4 regions of the Buttiauxella agrestis genome follow, and region 3 is predicted to be linked to each of the others. Evidence: predicted binding sites of a transcription regulator. Region 3 holds the regulator's gene; each other region holds the start of a gene.
What was found. The regulator LexA, encoded in region 3, represses DNA repair genes until DNA is damaged. The targets are predictions, from matches to a motif close to TNCTGTATGTACATACAGNA.
Positions count from the first base shown of each region.

Region 1: the regulator LexA is predicted to act here: its motif matches at 1,540-1,559, upstream of mutH (DNA mismatch repair endonuclease MutH).
Region 2: the regulator LexA is predicted to act here: its motif matches at 1,475-1,494, upstream of DY231_RS15820 (DNA translocase FtsK 4TM domain-containing protein).
Region 4: the regulator LexA is predicted to act here: its motif matches at 1,465-1,484, upstream of DY231_RS09630 (YebG family protein).

Region 1 is NZ_UIGI01000001.1:927,875-932,732, reverse strand. Features, by position in the region: gene ptsP (phosphoenolpyruvate--protein phosphotransferase) at 1-563, opposite strand, end outside; gene rppH (RNA pyrophosphohydrolase) at 576-1,106, opposite strand; gene mutH (DNA mismatch repair endonuclease MutH) at 1,793-2,479, shown strand; gene DY231_RS04485 (TerC family protein) at 2,555-3,268, shown strand; gene DY231_RS04480 (YgdI/YgdR family lipoprotein) at 3,395-3,613, shown strand; gene DY231_RS04475 (NADP(H)-dependent aldo-keto reductase) at 3,769-4,809, shown strand; gene lplT (lysophospholipid transporter LplT) at 4,845-4,858, opposite strand, start outside.
Region 2 is NZ_UIGI01000001.1:3,328,916-3,333,773, reverse strand. Features, by position in the region: gene trxB (thioredoxin-disulfide reductase) at 1-439, opposite strand, end outside; gene lrp (leucine-responsive transcriptional regulator Lrp) at 942-1,436, shown strand; gene DY231_RS15820 (DNA translocase FtsK 4TM domain-containing protein) at 1,558-4,858, shown strand, end outside.
Region 3 is NZ_UIGI01000001.1:4,632,806-4,637,663, reverse strand. Features, by position in the region: gene plsB (glycerol-3-phosphate 1-O-acyltransferase PlsB) at 1-1,067, opposite strand, end outside; gene DY231_RS21925 (diacylglycerol kinase) at 1,194-1,562, shown strand; gene lexA (transcriptional repressor LexA) at 1,671-2,279, shown strand; gene dinF (MATE family efflux transporter DinF) at 2,353-3,684, shown strand; gene DY231_RS21910 (CsbD family protein) at 3,843-4,052, shown strand; gene zur (zinc uptake transcriptional repressor Zur) at 4,115-4,630, opposite strand; gene DY231_RS21900 (cupin domain-containing protein) at 4,740-4,858, shown strand, end outside.
Region 4 is NZ_UIGI01000001.1:2,010,581-2,015,438, reverse strand. Features, by position in the region: gene ptrB (oligopeptidase B) at 1-190, opposite strand, end outside; gene DY231_RS09635 (tellurite resistance TerB family protein) at 283-981, opposite strand; gene DY231_RS09630 (YebG family protein) at 1,099-1,449, opposite strand; gene purT (formate-dependent phosphoribosylglycinamide formyltransferase) at 1,589-2,767, shown strand; gene DY231_RS09620 (bifunctional 4-hydroxy-2-oxoglutarate aldolase/2-dehydro-3-deoxy-phosphogluconate aldolase) at 2,922-3,560, opposite strand; gene edd (phosphogluconate dehydratase) at 3,623-4,858, opposite strand, start outside.

The DNA of each region.
Region 1 (4,858 bases), 3.7 Mb from region 3:
TCCATCCAGCCTTCGGCAATCGCCACACCTGGCGATGCAGGCAATGCTCGAATTCGCGTCTGGCGATATTGGCCAAACAACGCGGCTAGCTGTGATTGAGAAAGAATGGCTGCCATTTGAGTGGCGAGTGTGACGAGGAAGGACTCCTCGCTTTCATCGTATTGACGATGCTCACGCTGTTGAACCACCAGCACGCCTAATAACTGGCGTCGCTGAATAATAGGAACCCCGAGAAACGCGCGGAAACGCTCCTCTTTTACAGCGGGAACATATTTAAAACTTGGGTGTTTTTGCGCATCGGCAAGGTTTATCGGCTCTGCGAGGCGCCCTACCAGCCCGACAATGCCTTCATCAAATGCGAGGGTAATGGTTCGACCGCGCGGCTTTTTAAGGCCACGCGTCGCCATCAGGTAAAAACAACGCCGGTCATGATCTGCGAGATAAACCGAGCATACCTCGGTGTCCATCGCAAGGCAGATATCTGTAACCAGAATATCCAGCGCCTCATTGAGGCGCGGGGCGCTGGCAACCTTCTCGACTATTTCTCGCAAACGGGTGAGCATTTTTCGCGTGAATTAACCTCTTTTACGTCGCCATGCAGGCGCGTTATTACGTGGTGGCGTAACTTCCTGTAGCGGCATTACGACGCTTGCAAACTCTTTCATCACCCGACGATACACATCGCGTTTAAACGAGACGACCTGACGAACAGGATACCAATAGCTGACCCAGCGCCAGCCATCAAACTCTGGGGTACTGCTGGTTTGCATATTGATATCGTTATCGCTGCTGATCAACTGCAAGAGAAACCATTTTTGTTTCTGGCCGATACAAACCGGCTTTGTGTCCCAACGCACCAAACGTTTAGGTAACTTGTAACGTAACCAGTTTCGGGTCGAGGCGAGTATTCGGACATCTTTTCGCTGTAACCCCACTTCCTCGAAAAGTTCCCGGTACATTGCCTGTTCCGGGGATTCGCCAGGATTGATGCCACCTTGCGGAAACTGCCAGGAATGTTGACCAAAACGCCTGGCCCACATCACTTGACCCTGCCGATTACAGATTACGATACCAACATTCGGGCGGTAGCCATCATCATCGATCACCGGACTACCTCAAAACAAACTTAGATTAGGGCGATTGTTTCATACAAGCGCTAGACGGTAAACCACTGTGTAACGGTTGCCTGAAGGAATAACATTTGAATAACTCACAAAATTTGACCGAGTTATAAACATTAGTAGATTTGGAACCGGCAGTTTATTCACTTTTTCTGTGGATATAACTGTGAAGAACTACCTAATACTCTCGGGACAACTTAGGATAACTCTAAAATACGCTTTCAAAGCACAAATAAAATATTCATTAATTTCAATTAAATAAACAAACATTAATTCTCTCACAGCCCAGTAGTGTGATGATCATCACATATGAAGATCTTCCATTGATGAAAGATCGACCAATGACGTTTTTATCCACAGAATGTGCCAACAAGTTAGTCACAATCTGGTGAAAAAATGGGTTTTACCCCCCAGTCAAGGCTGTAAATCGAACCAGTAGTGAGCTTTTTTACCAGTTATCCCATTTTTCTGTGGATAACCCGGTGTAAGATCCTGTTCATTCCCGGTGACCAGAATGGGAAAAGGTTTTTGCAGGATTCAGATATGACAATTTTAATCGATAAAAATGATTCAAAATCAGTAGATTGTCATTCTTATCCCCGACACGCTAAACTATTTCCACACTGTGGGTAAACCACGCTTATTTTTTAACCGATCAACAGCCAGGCACAATGCAAGCTCTACGTCCATTACTTAACCCTCCAGAAAATGAACAGATTTTACTGGCCCAGGCCCAGAAGCTGGCCGGCTTTACGCTGGGTGAGTTAGCGGCTTTGGCCAACTTGTCGATCCCAAACGATCTTAAGCGCGACAAAGGTTGGATCGGGGTGTTGCTTGAACTGTGGCTGGGTGCCAGCGCCGGAAGCAAACCTGAGCAAGATTTTGCCGCATTGGGGATTGAGCTTAAAACTATCCCCGTGGATAGGTTTGGTCGCCCGCTGGAAACCACGTTTGTCTGTGTTGCGCCTCTCACCGGTAACACCGGAGTGGTTTGGGAAACCAGCCATGTGCGCCACAAATTGAAACGCGTATTGTGGATCCCTGTCGAAGGTGAACGGCAAATTCCGCTGGCTGAGCGGCATATCGGCACACCATTGCTGTGGGCGCCGTCCGAAGAAGAAGAGCAACAGTTACGCATGGATTGGGAAGAGTTGATGGATTTGATTGTGCTCGGGCAAGTTGAACGCATCACGGCCCGTCATGGTGAAGTGCTACAGTTGCGCCCAAAAGCGGCCAACAGCAAGGCGCTAACCGATGCCATCGGGGCAGATGGCGCACCAATTCTGACGTTACCTCGCGGTTTTTACCTGAAAAAGAACTTTACCGCCGCTTTGCTGGCTAATCATTTCTCGTTGTAGATTCATTTAACTTGCACCCAGTTCTAAGCTGGCGTTTATAATTGGCGTTTTAAATTTTCAGGCAGGATTTTTTTAATGTTGTTTGCATGGGTTACCGATCCTAACGCGTGGATGGCGCTGGGCACTCTGACGATTCTCGAAATCGTACTGGGTATCGACAATATCATCTTCCTCTCCCTTGTGGTGGCGAAGCTGCCTAAAGCGCAGCAGGCTAAAGCACGCCGTCTTGGGCTCGGCGCGGCGATGATAATGCGTCTGGTCTTGCTGGCGTCTATCGCCTGGATGACGCACTTAATTCACCCGCTGTTTTCCGTAATGGGCCATGAATTCTCGGCACGCGATCTTATTTTGGCATTGGGTGGGTTGTTCTTAATCTGGAAGGCGAGCAAAGAGATTCACGAGTCCATTGAAGGTGAAGAAGAGAGCATAAAAACAAACGTTCACTCTTTCTTCGGCGCTATCGTGCAAATCATGCTGCTGGATATTATTTTCAGCCTGGACTCGGTGATTACCGCAGTAGGCCTGTCCGATCATCTGTTTATTATGATGGCAGCGGTTGTGATTGCGGTGATGGTCATGATGTTTGCTGCTAAATCGATTGGTGATTTTGTAGAACGCCACCCTTCGGTGAAAATGCTGGCGCTGTCATTCTTGTTGCTGGTTGGCTTTACGCTGATTCTGGAAGGCTTCGATATTCATGTGCCGAAAGGCTACATCTATTTTGCGATGTTCTTCTCCATTGCCGTAGAAACACTGAATCTTATCCGCAACAAAAAGAACCCGCTTTAATCATCTTAGGGGAGGCGCTCTCGCTTCCCCTCTGTTTCTTTTAAGAATTTACTGCTTACCTTCTGCGCTTTGTCGAGTTATTACTAGACTATATATGTCATTCCATACCACACGAGGCGAATAATGATGAAAAAATGGGCAGTTCTAATTTCCGCTGTCGGTCTGGCATTTGCGGTTTCAGGTTGTAGCAGCGATTACGTGATGGCAACCAAAGATGGCCGTATGATTCTGACTGACGGAAAACCGCAGGTCGATGATGACACGGGTTTAGTGAGTTATCGCGATCAGCAAGGCAACGAGATGCAGATTAACCGCGATGATGTTTCGCAAATTATCGAACGTTAATAAATCCAGCATATAAAGGTCAGCGCCTCGCTGGCCTGTAACACTTTTTCTTCGTTTACCCCCTTCCGCTTTTGCTTCCCCTCTGCCATGTTTATAGTCCATTTTTTGTCGGGCGCGTGCCTGGCTGATAAGTCAGAAGAATAAGGAAAGCGGCTATGCAATATCACCGTATCCCCCACAGCTCTCTTGAAATAAGTACGCTAGGGCTGGGAACCATGACGTTTGGTGAGCAAAATAGCGAAGCCGACGCTCATGCACAGCTTGATTACGCCGTCCATCAGGGCGTAAACCTCATTGATGTGGCAGAAATGTATCCGGTGCCACCTCGCCCGGAAACCCAGGGGCTAACAGAAACCTACGTCGGTAACTGGTTAAAGCAGCGCGCTAATCGTGAAAAGCTGGTTATCGCCACCAAAGTCAGCGGCCCCAGCCGCAACAATGATGCCGGCATTCGCCCAAACCAAATTCTGGATCGCCGCAATATCCGTGATGCGCTGGATGCCAGCCTGAAGCGTTTGCAAACCGATTATATCGATCTTTATCAGGTTCACTGGCCGCAACGCGCCACCAACTGCTTTGGCAAACTGGGCTACACCTGGACCGATAACGCCGTCCCGGTCACTCTGCTGGAAACACTCGAAGCACTGACCGAATTTCAGCGTGCCGGGAAAATCCGCTATATCGGTGTTTCCAATGAAACGCCGTGGGGCGTGATGCGCTACCTGCAACTGGCTGAAAAGCATGATTTACCGCGCATCGTTACCATCCAGAACCCGTACAGCCTGGTGAATCGCAGTTTTGAAGTGGGATTGGCTGAAATTACCCAGCGCGAAGGTGTCGAATTGCTGGCTTATTCATGCCTGGGGTTCGGTACGCTGACCGGGAAGTATCTGAATGGGGCGAAACCTGCTGGCGCACGCAACACGCTGTTTAGCCGTTTCACGCGCTACAGCGGCGAGCAAACTCAGCATGCAGTTGCGGCTTATGTCGACGTTGCTAAGCGGCATAATCTCGACCCGGCGCAAATGGCGCTGGCGTTTGTACGCCGTCAGCCGTTTGTTGCCAGCACACTTTTAGGCGCGACCACGCTTGAGCAGTTAAAAACCAACCTTGAGAGCCTGCATCTGGACTTGAGTGAAGATGTTCTTGAAGAGTTAGAAGCGGTGAACCGGATTTATACTTATCCGGCACCGTGATGTGGAAATCTCCTCTCCTTTGGGAGAGGAGAAAACTATTTCTGCCGAA
Region 2 (4,858 bases), 1.3 Mb from region 3:
GATTGCGATAGAAGAAACCGTCACACGTTGCGCAGGCAGAAACGCCACGACCTTTGAACGCCTCTTCAGAAGGCAGACCCAAATAGCGAGCAGAAGCACCGGTGGCGATAATTAACGCGTCGCAGGTGTATTCGCCGCTGTCGCCCGTTAGACGGAACGGACGGCTTTGCAAATCCACTTTAGAAATGTGATCGAACAGAATTTCTGTTTCGAATTTGGTCGCATGTTCGTGCATGCGCTCCATCAACGCTGGGCCTGTCAGGTCATTAGGATCGCCAGGCCAGTTCTCAACTTCAGTCGTTGTGGTCAACTGCCCACCTTTTTCCATCCCGGTAATCAAGACGGGCTTGAGGTTAGCGCGTGCCGCGTAGACTGCTGCGGTATAGCCCGCAGGGCCGGAGCCAAGAATTAGCAATTTACTGTGTTTAGCGGTGCCCATGAGATCCTCATTGTTCGTTGGCAGTCAATCGAGGGATTGTAGGGAATTTGGCGGGTTAAAAAAAGGGTACAACGGTGGTGATGGGTAATAGTGTTAACGATATGTGCAATAGTCGTGTTCAATCAATCCCTGCAAATGAATAGAAAGCGCATAGAAATCCATCAGAACAGGGTAATTAGTCACGCCACTAAAGTGATGAATAATCGTCAAGTCGCCGGGATATATGGCACGTTCCACTAATTTTCGATGTTTTGCTTTGACAATCCGCTAAGCATTTGCGAAAACATTCGAGGAAGAAAAACATTTGGTGTGAGAGCAGTAAAATAATCACGCATACCTGATGCAATTTTACCGGGTTATTGAAATCTACTCATGGCGTGGACAGACGCCATGAGTGATGTCGATAGCGGCCATTGGGCACCGGTCTTCTCACGTACACTCGGAACATTGACGTTGACCGGGTTATGGCAGGTGAAGGAAGGAACAAAGAGAGACAATAATAATGGTAGATAGTAAGAAGCGCCCTGGCAAAGATCTCGACCGCATCGATCGTAACATTCTGAATGAACTGCAGAAGGACGGACGTATTTCCAACGTCGAGCTTTCGAAGCGAGTAGGGCTTTCACCGACTCCGTGCCTTGAGCGCGTGCGTCGTCTGGAACGACAGGGTTTCATTCAGGGCTACACCGCTCTGTTGAACCCGCATTATCTGGATGCATCACTTCTGGTTTTTGTTGAGATTACTCTGAATCGTGGCGCCCCGGATGTGTTTGAGCAATTTAACGCCGCAGTTCAGAAACTTGAAGAAATTCAAGAATGTCATTTGGTATCCGGCGATTTCGACTATCTGTTGAAAACCCGTGTACCTGATATGTCTGCGTACCGCAAATTACTAGGCGAAACCTTGTTGCGACTGCCGGGTGTGAACGATACCCGTACGTACGTAGTGATGGAAGAGGTCAAACAGAGCAATCGTCTGGTTATTAAGACCCGTTAACACGGGCCAGGTGCAAAATCTGCGTATTTTGGTTACACTCCTGGTAATTCATACAGCAACAGTGCCGGGAATGCCCGGCACTGTTGCTCTCCATATTTATTAAGGACCTGGAGAGTCTTACTTGAGCCAGGAATACACCGAAGAAAAAGAAGTTACATTGAGGAAACTCAGCAGCGGGCGTCGTGCGTTAGAGGCGTTACTGCTTCTTGTTGCCATTTTTGCCGTCTATTTGATGGTGGCGTTGCTCAGTTTTAATCCTTCCGATCCGAGTTGGTCACAAACCGCATGGCACGAACCTATCCATAATCTGGGTGGAATGCCAGGTGCGTGGCTGGCTGATACTCTGCTATTCATCTTTGGCGTGATGGCCTACACCATCCCGGTAATCATTATCGGTGCGTGTTGGTTCACCTTCCGTAACCGTGATAGCGAAGAGTTTGTTGATTACTTTGCCGTTTCCTTGCGCCTGATTGGTGTATTGGCCATGGTGCTTACGGCCTGTGGCCTGGCGGCGATAAACGCAGATGATATTTGGTACTTTGCCTCAGGTGGCGTAATAGGAAGTTTGCTCAGCACTGCGATGATGCCTTTGCTTAATAGCAGCGGCGGCACAATTGCGTTGTTGTGCGTTTGGGCGGCAGGTTTAACCCTGTTTACCGGCTGGTCCTGGGTCAGTATTGCAGAGAAAATTGGCAGTGCGACATTAAGCGTACTGACTTTTGCCAGCAACCGTACGCGCCGGGATAACACCTGGCATGACGATGATTACGACTATGAAGATGAAGAACATAACGAAGAACACGCTCCAGAAGTAACGGAAAAGCGTGAGTCTCGTCGTGCGCGTATTTTGCGTGGAGCATTGGCACGTAAGCAGCGTATATCTGAGAAATTCTCCAATCCTAACGCGCGTAAAACAGACACTGCACTGTTTTCTGGTAAGCGTATGGATGATGCGGAAGATGACGTTTTATTCTCGGGAAATAAAGCGACGCCGCCTGAGGACGACGTTTTGTTCTCAGGGAATAAAGCAACACTACCGGAAAGCGACGAATACGATCCCTTATTACACGGGCAGTCTATCGTTGCCCCGGTTGCGGCAACTGCCGCCGCTGCAATGGCGACCCCTGCCTATGCCGCTCCCGTTATGCCAACCGCGACCGTATCACCAGTAGCTGCTCCGGCACCAGAAGTGGATCACCATCCCGCGATTGCCTGGGAACCTGCGCCTACAACGGTGACGCCTGAGCCCGTGATTGCGCCTGCGCCTGAAAGTTACGACGCGCCTCGTCCGGCGGATCAATATCATCCGCAATACTCTGCGCAACAAAATCCACAGCAGCATCCGCAGCAAGTCACCAGCCATTGGTCAGAACCGGCTGTGGAGCAACCTTTTGTTGAACCGGCTTACTATGAACCAGAGGCTCCAGAGCCTGTTGTTCAGCCTGAGCCAGTTGAAGAATTCAAACCCGCTGTTCGCCCGCCACTGTACCATTTCGAAGAAGTCGAAGAGCGTCGTGCGCGTGAACGTGAGCAACTGGCAGCCTGGTATCAGCCGGTAAATGAGCCTAAGCCTGATCCTTATGGCTATGACAGCTCACCCGCTTTTGCATCTACAACATCTACGGACGCTTCGCGGATTGAAACACCGGCTATGCCTCAGGGGATGTCCAGCGTAATGCCGGAAGTTCCGATCGTGCCAACGCCGGAAATTCCGCAAGGAGTTAAAGATGCTGCAAAAGTCGCAGGTGTCGCGGCAGCCTTTAGCCCGGTGTTTAGCATTGCCAGCGACGCGCCTCGCCCTCAGGTCAAAGAGGGGATTGGCCCGCAGTTGCCACGTCCAAATCGTGTGCGCGTTCCGACTCGTCGTGAGCTTGCGTCCTATGGCATCAAGTTGCCTTCTCAGCGAATGGCTGAAGAAGAAGCGCGTCGCCAGGGCGGGATGGATATGGAAGACGACTATGCTGACGATGCCGAGGAAATGGAACAGCAGGAACTCGCTCGCCAGTTCGCGGCTCAGCAACAACAGCGTTATGGTGAAGAGTATAAAGACGATGCGACGCAGCAAGATGAAGCAGAGGCTGAGCAGGCAGAATTAGCTCGCCAGTTTGCAGCGCAGCAGCAACAGCGTTACTCCGCGGAACAACAGCAACCGACTCAGCAACAGCCAAATAATGTGCCGTTCTCACTGGATGATTTTGATTTCTCGCCAATGAAAACGTTAGTTGATGATGGCCCGAGTGAGCCGTTATTTACGCCGAGTCCGGTTGAAGCACCAGCCCCTGTTCAACAACCGCAAAGTTGGCAAGCCGCGCCGCAGTCGCATGTGCAGCAGCAACCGCCAGCACCTGCTCCTGTTGCAGCACCTCCGGTGCAAGAAAGTTTGATTCACCCATTCCTGATGCGTAATGGGGACGATCGTCCACGGCAGCGCCCAACAACACCATTGCCATCGCTGGACTTGTTGACCTCACCACCAGCAGAAGTGGAGCCGATTGACACCTTCGCGCTAGAGCAAATGGCTCGCCTGGTAGAAGCTCGTCTTGCCGATTACCGGATTAAAGCCGATGTGGTGGATTACTCTCCAGGTCCGGTTATCACCCGTTTCGAGCTGGATTTAGCGCCAGGTGTCAAAGCTGCTCGCATTTCTAACTTGTCGCGCGACCTTGCGCGCTCGTTATCAACAGTTGCGGTGCGTGTCGTTGAAGTTATTCCAGGCAAACCCTATGTGGGCCTTGAGTTACCAAACAAAAAACGCCAGACCGTTTACCTACGCGAAGTTCTCGACTGCGCTAAGTTCCGCGAAAGCGCTTCTCCGTTAACGGTCGTCCTGGGTAAAGATATCGGTGGCGAACCGGTGATTGCCGATCTGGCGAAAATGCCACACTTGCTGGTTGCGGGTACCACCGGGTCCGGTAAGTCTGTTGGTGTGAACGCCATGATCCTCAGTATGTTGTATAAAGCGACACCTGAAGAAGTGCGCTTTATTATGATCGACCCGAAAATGCTTGAGTTGTCAGTGTATGAAGGTATCCCACATCTGTTAACGGAAGTCGTAACGGATATGAAAGATGCGGCCAATGCATTGCGCTGGAGCGTGAACGAAATGGAACGCCGCTACAAACTGATGTCTGCTCTGGGCGTTCGAAATCTGGCAGGTTACAACGAACGTGTGCTGGAAGCTGAACGCATGGGTCGTCCAATTCCAGATCCATTCTGGAAACCAGGCGACAGCATGGAAGTTTCCCATCCAATGCTCGAAAAGCTGCCGTATATCGTTGTGTTGGTCGATGAGTTTGCTGACCTGATGATGACGGTCGGTAAGAAAGTAGAAGAGTTGATTGCCCGCCTGGCGCAAAAAGCGCGTGCTGCGGGTATTCACCTGGTGCTGGCCACTCAGCGCCCATCCGTTGACGTTATTACAG
Region 3 (4,858 bases):
AAGGTACGGCGAATAAAGAACGCGCCCAGGCGACGGAAAATCGGGCCTGCTGGCCAGAAATTCAGGTTGATACCCGCCGCGATGTGCGGAGGAACTAACCCCTGGTGATAAAGCACGTAAGACAGCAGCATGTAGTCCATGTGGCTGCGGTGGCAGGGCACATAGACAATCTCGTGGCCGTCATGAGCCAGTTGGCGCACACGCTCAGCGTTGTGAACGTTAATGCCCTGGTACAAACGGTTCCACGTCAGACCTAACACGCGGTCGGTCAAACGAACGGCTTCATAAGAGAAGTTGGCCGCAATTTCTTCCATCAGCGCGACAGCATTTTGCTGCGCCTTTTCATGGGAGATTTTCTTGCTACGCGCTTCGTCTTCTACCGCGCGGGCGATAGCTTTTGATGCCAGAAGTTTGTTAAACAGATCCTGGCGTACCGGCAGACGCGGCCCGACAGTCGCCAGGCGCTGACGTGCGAAGTGCATACGTGCCACTCGCGCCAGTTTCTGAGCGATTTTTTTATCTGTACCGTGATCGGTTGCCATCTGGCGCAGCGAAACCGGTGCAGAAAAACGCACAAAGCTGTCGCGGCCAAGCCAGGAGACGGCGAAGAATTTCTGAATGCCGTTGAGCATTCTTAATGGCGGATTCACTTCGCCTTTTTCGCGCCCCGGTGAACGGCCAAACATGACCGAAACAGGCACCATCTGCACATCCAGATTTGGATTGCTACGGTGCAAATCGAGGTAATCATGGAACAGCTTGATCGACTCTTCTTTTGGCGTGTAATAAGTGAATACACGCGGCCCGCCATGGATAAAGACATAGCGCGGCAGCACCGCTCCGTCGATTTCTAACGGCTCGAGAGGGTCGGGCAAGTTATGCGCGAGGCATTGAGCGCGCAGGGTTAATAAGTCCGCCTTTGAGTTATAGGGCAGCACGTACATTATTGGACGTGTGGGATCTAAGCCCAGTTCGGCTTGTGGATCTGCCGGAATAGACTTGCTCTTTACCAGAACGCCTAATGGTAAATTAAGTAATTTGTAGTAGATTCTTGGCCAGCCTGACATAAACGATGTAAAGCCTCAGGTTAATGATGCAAATTCGCCGCAAGAATATCAGAATCTGACCCAGATTTCTGTGGCGTTATAATTTTGACAAGCATTGATGCAAATAATTTGAAAAGGTTGCCCAAAATGGCGAGTAGTACCACTGGACTTACCCGTATTATCAAAGCTGCAGGCTATTCATGGAAAGGGCTAAAAGCGGCCTGGATCAACGAAGCTGCTTTCCGCCAGGAGGGCGTTTCGGCTGTCATCGCCATCGCTATTGCCTGCTGGTTAGATGTTGACCCTATTACCCGTATTTTACTGATTGGTTCAGTCGTGCTGGTGATGATTGTCGAAATCCTCAATAGCGCTATTGAGGCCCTCGTTGACCGTGTTGGTACTGACTATCACGAGCTTTCCGGGCGAGCGAAAGATATGGGCTCAGCCGCTGTATTAATCGCCATTATCCTTGCAGTAATTACCTGGGTCACGCTGCTTTGGCAGCATTTGCGATAGTCTTTCCAGAATAGTTAAGTGCCTGGTTTTTTGCTTAATTTGTGGTTCCAAATTCGCCTTTAACTGTATATACTCACAGCATAACTGTATAAACACCCAGGGGGCGGAATGAAAGCGTTAACTACCAGGCAGCAAGAGGTGTTTGATCTTATTCGGGATCATATCAGCCAGACCGGCATGCCACCGACACGTGCCGAGATTGCTCAACGTCTGGGGTTCCGTTCACCGAACGCTGCTGAAGAACATTTAAAAGCTCTCGCCCGTAAAGGCGTGATTGAGATTGTTTCCGGCGCTTCGCGTGGCATTCGCTTGCTGGTGGAAGAGATCACCGGCATCCCGCTGGTTGGGCGCGTCGCTGCGGGTGAACCACTCCTTGCGCAGCAGCATATCGAAGGCCATTACCAGGTAGATCCTTCACTGTTCAAACCGAATGCCGACTTCCTGCTGCGCGTCAGTGGGATGTCTATGAAAGACATCGGTATTATGGACGGTGATTTACTGGCGGTGCATAAAACTCAGGATGTGCGTAACGGCCAGGTTGTGGTGGCGCGCATTGATGATGAAGTGACAGTTAAACGTTTGAAACAGCAGGGGAATACCGTTCACCTGCTGCCAGAAAACAGCGAATTCGAGCCGATAGTGGTTGACCTGCGCGAGCATAACTTCTCGATTGAAGGGCTGGCTGTTGGCGTAATTCGCAACGGTGACTGGCTGTAAAATCTCTTTAGGTGATGCGCATTTAAGTGCGCATCACTGTCTTAATTCTCTTTGATCTCCTTCAGGAGAGGTCATGCAATTATTCTCCACAGCGGATCGTGCGCTCTGGCGCCTCGCTTTACCCATGATTTTCTCCAACATTACCGTCCCGCTGCTTGGCCTTGTCGATACCGCCGTTATTGGTCATCTGGATAGTCCTGTTTATTTGGGCGGCGTTGCCATTGGTGCGACAGCAACCAGCTTCCTGTTTATGTTATTGCTGTTTCTGCGCATGAGTACCACCGGCTTAACCGCCCAGGCCTTTGGTGCAAACAACCCCTCCGCTTTAGCTCGCGCACTGGTTCAGCCTTTATTGCTGGCACTCGGAGCGGGTATTGCCATTGTCTTGCTGCGCGAACCGCTAATCTCACTGGCTCTGCGTATTGTCGGTGGTAATCAGGATGTGCTCTATCAAGCGCGACGTTTTCTTGAGATTCGTTGGCTAAGCGCCCCGGCTTCCCTGGCTAATTTGGTCTTGCTCGGCTGGTTGCTGGGCGTTCAATACGCACGCGCGCCGGTTATCTTGTTAGTGGTCGGTAACGTTCTGAATATTGTGCTCGACGTGTGGCTGGTGATGGGGCTGCATATGAATGTTCAGGGGGCTGCACTCGCTACCGTCACGGCTGAATACGCCACATTTATCATCGGCTTGCTCATGGTGAAAAAGGTCATGGGCCTGCGTGGAATCAGTGGTGAAATACTCAAACAGGCTTGGCGCGGTAATGTTCGGCGCTTGTTGGCGCTTAACCGTGACATCATGCTCCGCTCGCTGTTATTACAGATTTGCTTTGCCTCCGTGACCATCTTTGGCGCGCGTTTGGGCAGTGAAATCGTCGCGGTGAATGCGGTACTAATGACGTTGCTGACCTTCACCGCTTACGCGCTCGATGGTTTTGCCTATGCCGTTGAGGCGCATTCCGGGCAGGCTTATGGGGCCAGAAATCGGGGGCAATTACTCGAAGTCTGGGGGGCTGCATGTCGCCAGGCAGGTTTAGTCGCGCTGGCATTCGCCGCCGTTTATGCCTTGTTGGGTGAGCAAATTGTTTCCCTTTTGACGTCAATTGCTGAGCTGCAACGGCAAGCGGATATCTATTTGTATTGGCAGATAATTTTACCCGTTGTCGGCGTGTGGTGCTATTTGCTTGATGGCATGTTTATTGGTGCAACTCGAGGGACTGAAATGCGCAATAGCATGGCTGTCGCGGCGTTGGGCTTTGGCCTGTCGATGTTTACCGTACCGTATTTAGGCAACCACGGGCTGTGGCTTTCGCTGGCTGTATTCCTTGCGTTACGAGGTTTGTCGCTGGGCTGGATATGGCGTCGCCACTGGCAGAAAAACACCTGGTTTAACAATGTTCAAAATTAAGCCGTTAGGTTAAACATTCTTAGTTTTCCCCATACCGCCATATCCTTGACTACAATTATTTCCACGTCCAGCAGAAACAGGGTGTCAGCCAAACGGAAGCACCCGGACGATGGTAATTTTTTGTTAGTAATTTTTCACCGAACGATGAGGATATTATTATGAATAAAGACGAAATCGGCGGTAACTGGAAACAGTTCAAAGGCACAGTAAAAGAGAAATGGGGCAAACTGACTGACGATGATATGACCGTCATTGAAGGGAAACGCGATCAGCTTGTCGGCAAAATCCAGGAACGTTATGGATATGAAAAGGATAAGGCAGAGGAAGAGGTCGTTGATTGGGAAACTCGCAACAAATACCGTTGGTAATTAGTTTCCCTCAGATGTGTTAACTCTCAGCCCTGCCCAGGTACACGGACGTACCAAATACCCTAACGCGACTTCTTCTTTGACTGAATCGAATGGTCATGCCCACACGCTTCCGGGTGGCTACACGCTTCAACCTCCGCACAAGCACTGCACAATCCATGCGCCTCAATAACATTATGATGCAGAGCAAAGCCTGATTGGGCTGCTAATTGCTGCATAATATCTTCTACGCCTTCCGCACCCTGTTCTTTCACCGCGCCACATCGGTCGCAGATAAACATGGCTGATGAGTGAGTCGGTTGATCAAAAAGATGGCATAAAACATAGCTGTTGGTTGACTCTACACGGTGTACAAAACCTTGTTCGAGAAGAAAATCGAGCGCACGATACACCGTCGGGGGTTTAGCTTGCGGTTCGCTGGCACGCAGTAAATCCAGCAAGTCATAAGCGCTGATTGCACCTGCCTGCTGTGTCAGCAAACGCAGCACTTCAAGGCGTTGTGGCGTCAGGCGCACATTACGCTGCTCGCATAGTTTTTCAGCCTGCGCTAACACGTTTTGTGAAGTCGTGATGTCCATCAGCATTCCCCTGTAGATTAGCCCTACACTTTACCACAATGCGCAAAAAACGCCGAATGGTGCGCCATTCTGGTCACATCCTTTTGAGATGACTATCCCGGAGTTTGTTATGAATAAACCTGATTGCATTCGCCACTGGAAAGAACTGGAAGGTGAAGATGATTCAACCTATCCCGATAGCACTGAATTATTTTCCATTGGCGCGCCGCTGGCTCGCAAACTAGGTTT
Region 4 (4,858 bases), 2.6 Mb from region 3:
CTTTGAGCAGGCGTTCCTGTAATGCCTGTTGGGTGCTCATCACCTGATGACCGTAATCATTTTCCTGATGAAGATAATCAAGTACCTGCGCATCAGCGCGCTCGTCGTCGCGCAACCAGTAATAGTTATCGATGCGGGTATCACCATGCATGGACAGGGTGTGCGGAATTTTTTTTGCTTTTGGTGGCATGTCATTTTTCTTTTTGAGTTAACACCCTGTAAGGGTGGCAAATTCAGACAGCCTTGCAAGCGTAACGTGGGATTTTGCGGAAAATGCCGGGATTATCCCGGCAGGTTGAGTTTCTGTTGCTTAATATCTTGTTCGATACCTTCGCGTACATCTTGCGGGATTTTTAACGCATCGCCTAAAGCATTCAGATAACTGCGCTCCATAAAGTGGTCGATGTCGATTGCCGCGCAGCTAAGGAAGTAAAGTTCTAATGCTTCTTCTTCGTTATTAACGCCTTGCACCAGCCGCTGAGGATCAAGCGGTTGATCGATAGCCTGTTGAATCAGGTTGCGGCCCTGGCCTTCAATGCCTGCATCACGCAGTTGCTGATCGATAATCTGACGTTCTTTATCGTCTATGTGCCCGTCACTTTTAGCGGCAAAAACCAGCGCCATGACCAGGCGCTGCGTGCGCACATCAACCGGAGATTGTTGCTGCCCGAATTGTGGTTCACCCTGATGGGCTTCACGAACGCGGTCTTTGTATTTATTCCACAACACGCTTCCGGCAACCGCACCACCACCTGCCAGTAAGGCGCTGGTGCCGTATTTAGTCAGTAATTTACGCGATGATTTGCTTGCCAGTAATAAACCCGCCAAACCACCCAGAGCGCCCGGTACCAGTAATTTACTTAGCCCCTGCGAGCCATTTCCCTGAGGATGACCAGAGGATTGATTCTGGCCTGTATGATTTTGTACGGATTGTGTAGCTTGCCCCAGCATTGACTGAAGCTGCTGTAACCAGTTGCTCATAAGAGACACCCTTTATTAGGAACTTAACATCTGAGGTTAAGCGAAAGGCTGTCAAGAAGTGTCTGATAAGGCTAAAGATGAGAAAAGAACCGCGCCGGTAGCCCGACGCGTGCCAACTCAGGCTGCCCTGGTGCGCTTGCGAGGATGTTCAGCCACCTTATCGTCAGGAGCAGCTTCCTCAGAAATTGCTTCGTCGTCAGATGTTTCGTCAGCCGCATCGGTCGTTTCAAGCTCTGGCAATTTGCCGCTTCTCAGCACTGTAGAGAGCACATCTTTATTTTCTGCCATCCACATCGCCAGCACATCACCTTGCCCTTCTTCAAGCGCAACCGGGCTATGTGTGAGCCATTCACCCAGAACTTCAGCAAGATCGAGCATTTTGTCATAGGCGTCTGCATCTTTTTTACTGGCAAAAGACATTTTTTCTTGCCCCTCTCGTACCACAACGTATTTGATTTCAACCGCCATTTTGCAGCTCCGTTTAACTGTTTATTTAAACAGTGTAATGATATTAACCCTGTATCGCAAGCGGGGAAAAAAACTGCGTACGCAAACGTTTTCGTTTATAATCCGCCGGTCTATTTTTCTCCGTTCGGGTATACAGATTATGTCAATGTTGGGAACAGCGCTTCGTCCTTCAGCTACTCGTGTGATGTTGTTAGGATCAGGTGAATTAGGAAAAGAAGTGGCGATTGAGTGTCAGCGTCTGGGGCTGGAAGTGATAGCCGTAGACCGCTACGCCGATGCGCCTGCGATGCATGTCGCGCACCGCAGCCATGTCATTAATATGCTGGATGGTGCAGAGCTTAAAAAGCTGGTCGCCAGTGAAATGCCTGATTACATCGTTCCCGAAATTGAAGCGATTGCCACCGATATGCTGGTTGAGCTTGAGCAGCAAGGCCAGCGTGTGGTGCCTTGCGCCAGAGCCACACAACTGACGATGAACCGCGAAGGTATTCGTCGCCTGGCCGCGGAGGATTTAACTCTTCCCACCTCCAGCTACCGTTTTGCCGATAGCGAAGCGGCGTTCTTACAAGCCGTCGAAGAAATCGGCCTGCCATGCATCGTTAAACCGGTAATGAGCTCTTCCGGCAAAGGGCAAAGTTTTATCCGCACAGCAGATCAGTTAGCCAAAGCCTGGGCCTACGCGCAAGAAGGCGGCCGAGCTGGCAAAGGAAAAGTGATTGTCGAAGGCGTGGTGAATTTTGATTTCGAAATCACTCTGTTGACCATCAGTGCTGTCGATGGGGTGCATTTCTGCGCCCCGGTCGGTCATCGTCAGGAAGATGGCGATTATCGCGAATCCTGGCAGCCACAAAAAATGAGCGACGTTGCTCTGGCTCGTGCTCAGGAAGTCGCTGAGAAAGTCGTGAAAGCGTTGGGTGGCTACGGGCTGTTTGGCGTTGAGTTGTTCGTGTGCGGTGATGAGGTTATTTTCAGCGAAGTCTCCCCTCGCCCACACGATACCGGCATGGTGACGCTGATTTCCCAGGACTTGTCAGAATTTGCCTTGCATGTCCGCGCATTTCTCGGCTTGCCGATTGGTGACATTCGCCAGTATGGCCCGGCGGCATCAGCGGTCATTCTCCCGGAATTAACCAGTGACAACGTGCAGTACGGCAACGTCGGTGCAGCGGTAGGTGCGGGTTTGCAGGTACGCCTGTTTGGTAAACCGGAGATTAACGGCAAGCGTCGGATGGGTGTCGCTTTAGCGACCGGCTCGAGCGTAGAAGATGCGATTGCGCGCGCCATTGCCGCAACCAAAGCCGTAATCGTCAAAGGATAAAAAAAATCCCCGCTCAAATGAGCAGGGATTCAATAACACGAATCATTCGAGTCGTAGGAAGGCGGCAAGAGAAAGAATCCCCGGGAGCATAGATAACTATGTGACCGGGGTGAGTGAACGTAGCCAACGCATCTACGGCTCGAAGGATGACGTGTTATTTCGCGCCTTCGACTGCTTCACGGGCCAGAGTAGTTATGCGATCGTAATCGCCAGCTTCCAACGCGTCAGCCGGAACCAACCAAGAACCACCGATACACAGAACGCTTTTCAGCGCCAGGTAGTCACGGTAGTTAGCCGGTGTGATCCCGCCAGTTGGGCAGAAACGAACCTGAGAGAATGGACCTGCGATAGCTTGCAGTGCTTTGGTGCCGCCATTCGCTTCAGCCGGGAAGAATTTGAATTCTTTCAAGCCGTAGTCCAGGCCCAGCATCAGTTCAGAAACAGTGCTGATACCCGGGATCAATGGAATGGAACCTTCGGTGGCTGCTTTCAGCAATGGCTCAGTCAAGCCAGGGCTGATGGCGAACTGCGCGCCAGCTTCGGTCACTTCTGCCAGTTGCTCTGGGTTCAGAACGGTACCCGCACCAATAATCGCTTCTGGTACTTCTTTAGCGATAGCGCGAATTGCGTCCATTGCACATGGAGTACGCAGAGTCACTTCCAGAACGCGCACGCCGCCAGCAACTAATGCTTTAGCCATCGGTACTGCGTGTTCCAGTTTGTTAATTACGATAACCGGGACAACCGGTCCTGTTTTCAGGATCTGTTCCGCAGTAGTTTTCCAGTTTTTCATCTCAAGCCTCTTCAACCAACTTTATAATTCGTTTCCAGCGCAGCAAGTGCTACATCCGGTCCTTAAAATTTAATGCAGGTCGCGCCCTGTTCCGCGCCAGATAACTGTTCGCGTAACGCGCTAAATAGTTCACGGCCGGTACCAACACGATCCGCGCTGAGATCCGGGTGATATGCAGTGCGTTTTTCAAGCTCGGCATCATCGACCAGCAATGTCAGTTCACCCGTTTGACCGTTGACGCGAATCATATCGCCATCACGGACTTTTGCCAGCAGCCCACCATCATACGCTTCTGGGGTAACATGGATTGCAGAGGGCACCTTACCTGAAGCACCCGACAGCCGTCCATCAGTGACTAACGCTATTTTGAAACAGCGGTCCAATAATACCCCAAGTGGCGGCATAAGTTTATGTAATTCTGGCATGCCGTTCGCTTTTGGCCCTTGATGACGGACAACGACCACGCAATCACGGTCAAGTAGGCCTGCTTCGAAGGCGGGTAATACGTCATGCTGGCTTTCAAAAATCACCGCTGGCGCTTCGATAACCTGGTTTTCTACAGGTACAGCAGACGTTTTCATCACTGCCCTCCCCAGGTTGCCGCTAAGTACTTTTGTACCGCCGTGTTTTGAGAAAGGCTTGTCGAGGGTGGCGATAACATCAGTATCGAGCGCGGTTGTTGCGCCTTCACGCCAGGCCAGTTGGCCGTTATCCAGCCATGGCTCCATGGTGTAGTGATGCAGACCGAAGCCCGCGACAGTGTTCACGTCTTCGTGCAACAAACCGCCTTTGAGCAATTCGCGCATCAGCACTGGAACACCACCTGCGGCCTGGAAGTGGTTAATGTCAGCCGGGCCGTTTGGATACAACTTCGCCAGCAACGGCACCACATCTGAAAGGTCGGAGAAATCATCCCAGTTGATGATAATGCCCGCTGCACGCGCCATCGCCACCAGGTGCATGGTGTGGTTGGTTGAGCCGCCCGTCGCCAGCAACGCAACAATGCCGTTGACCACGACTTTTTCATCGATCAATTTGCCGATGGGCATCCACTCGTTGCCGTTTCCGGTCAGACGAGTAACCTGGCGTGCTGCTGCGGCGGTTAATTCATGGCGCAGGGGGGCATCCGGGTGAACAAATGAAGAACCAGGCAACTGCATCCCCATAAACTCAACCACCATCTGGTTGGTATTGGCGGTGCCATAAAATGTGCAGGTGCCAGGCGCGTGATAAGACGCCGCTTCTGATTCCAGCAATGCGAGGCGGTCAACTTTGCCTTCAGCATATAGCTGGCGAAT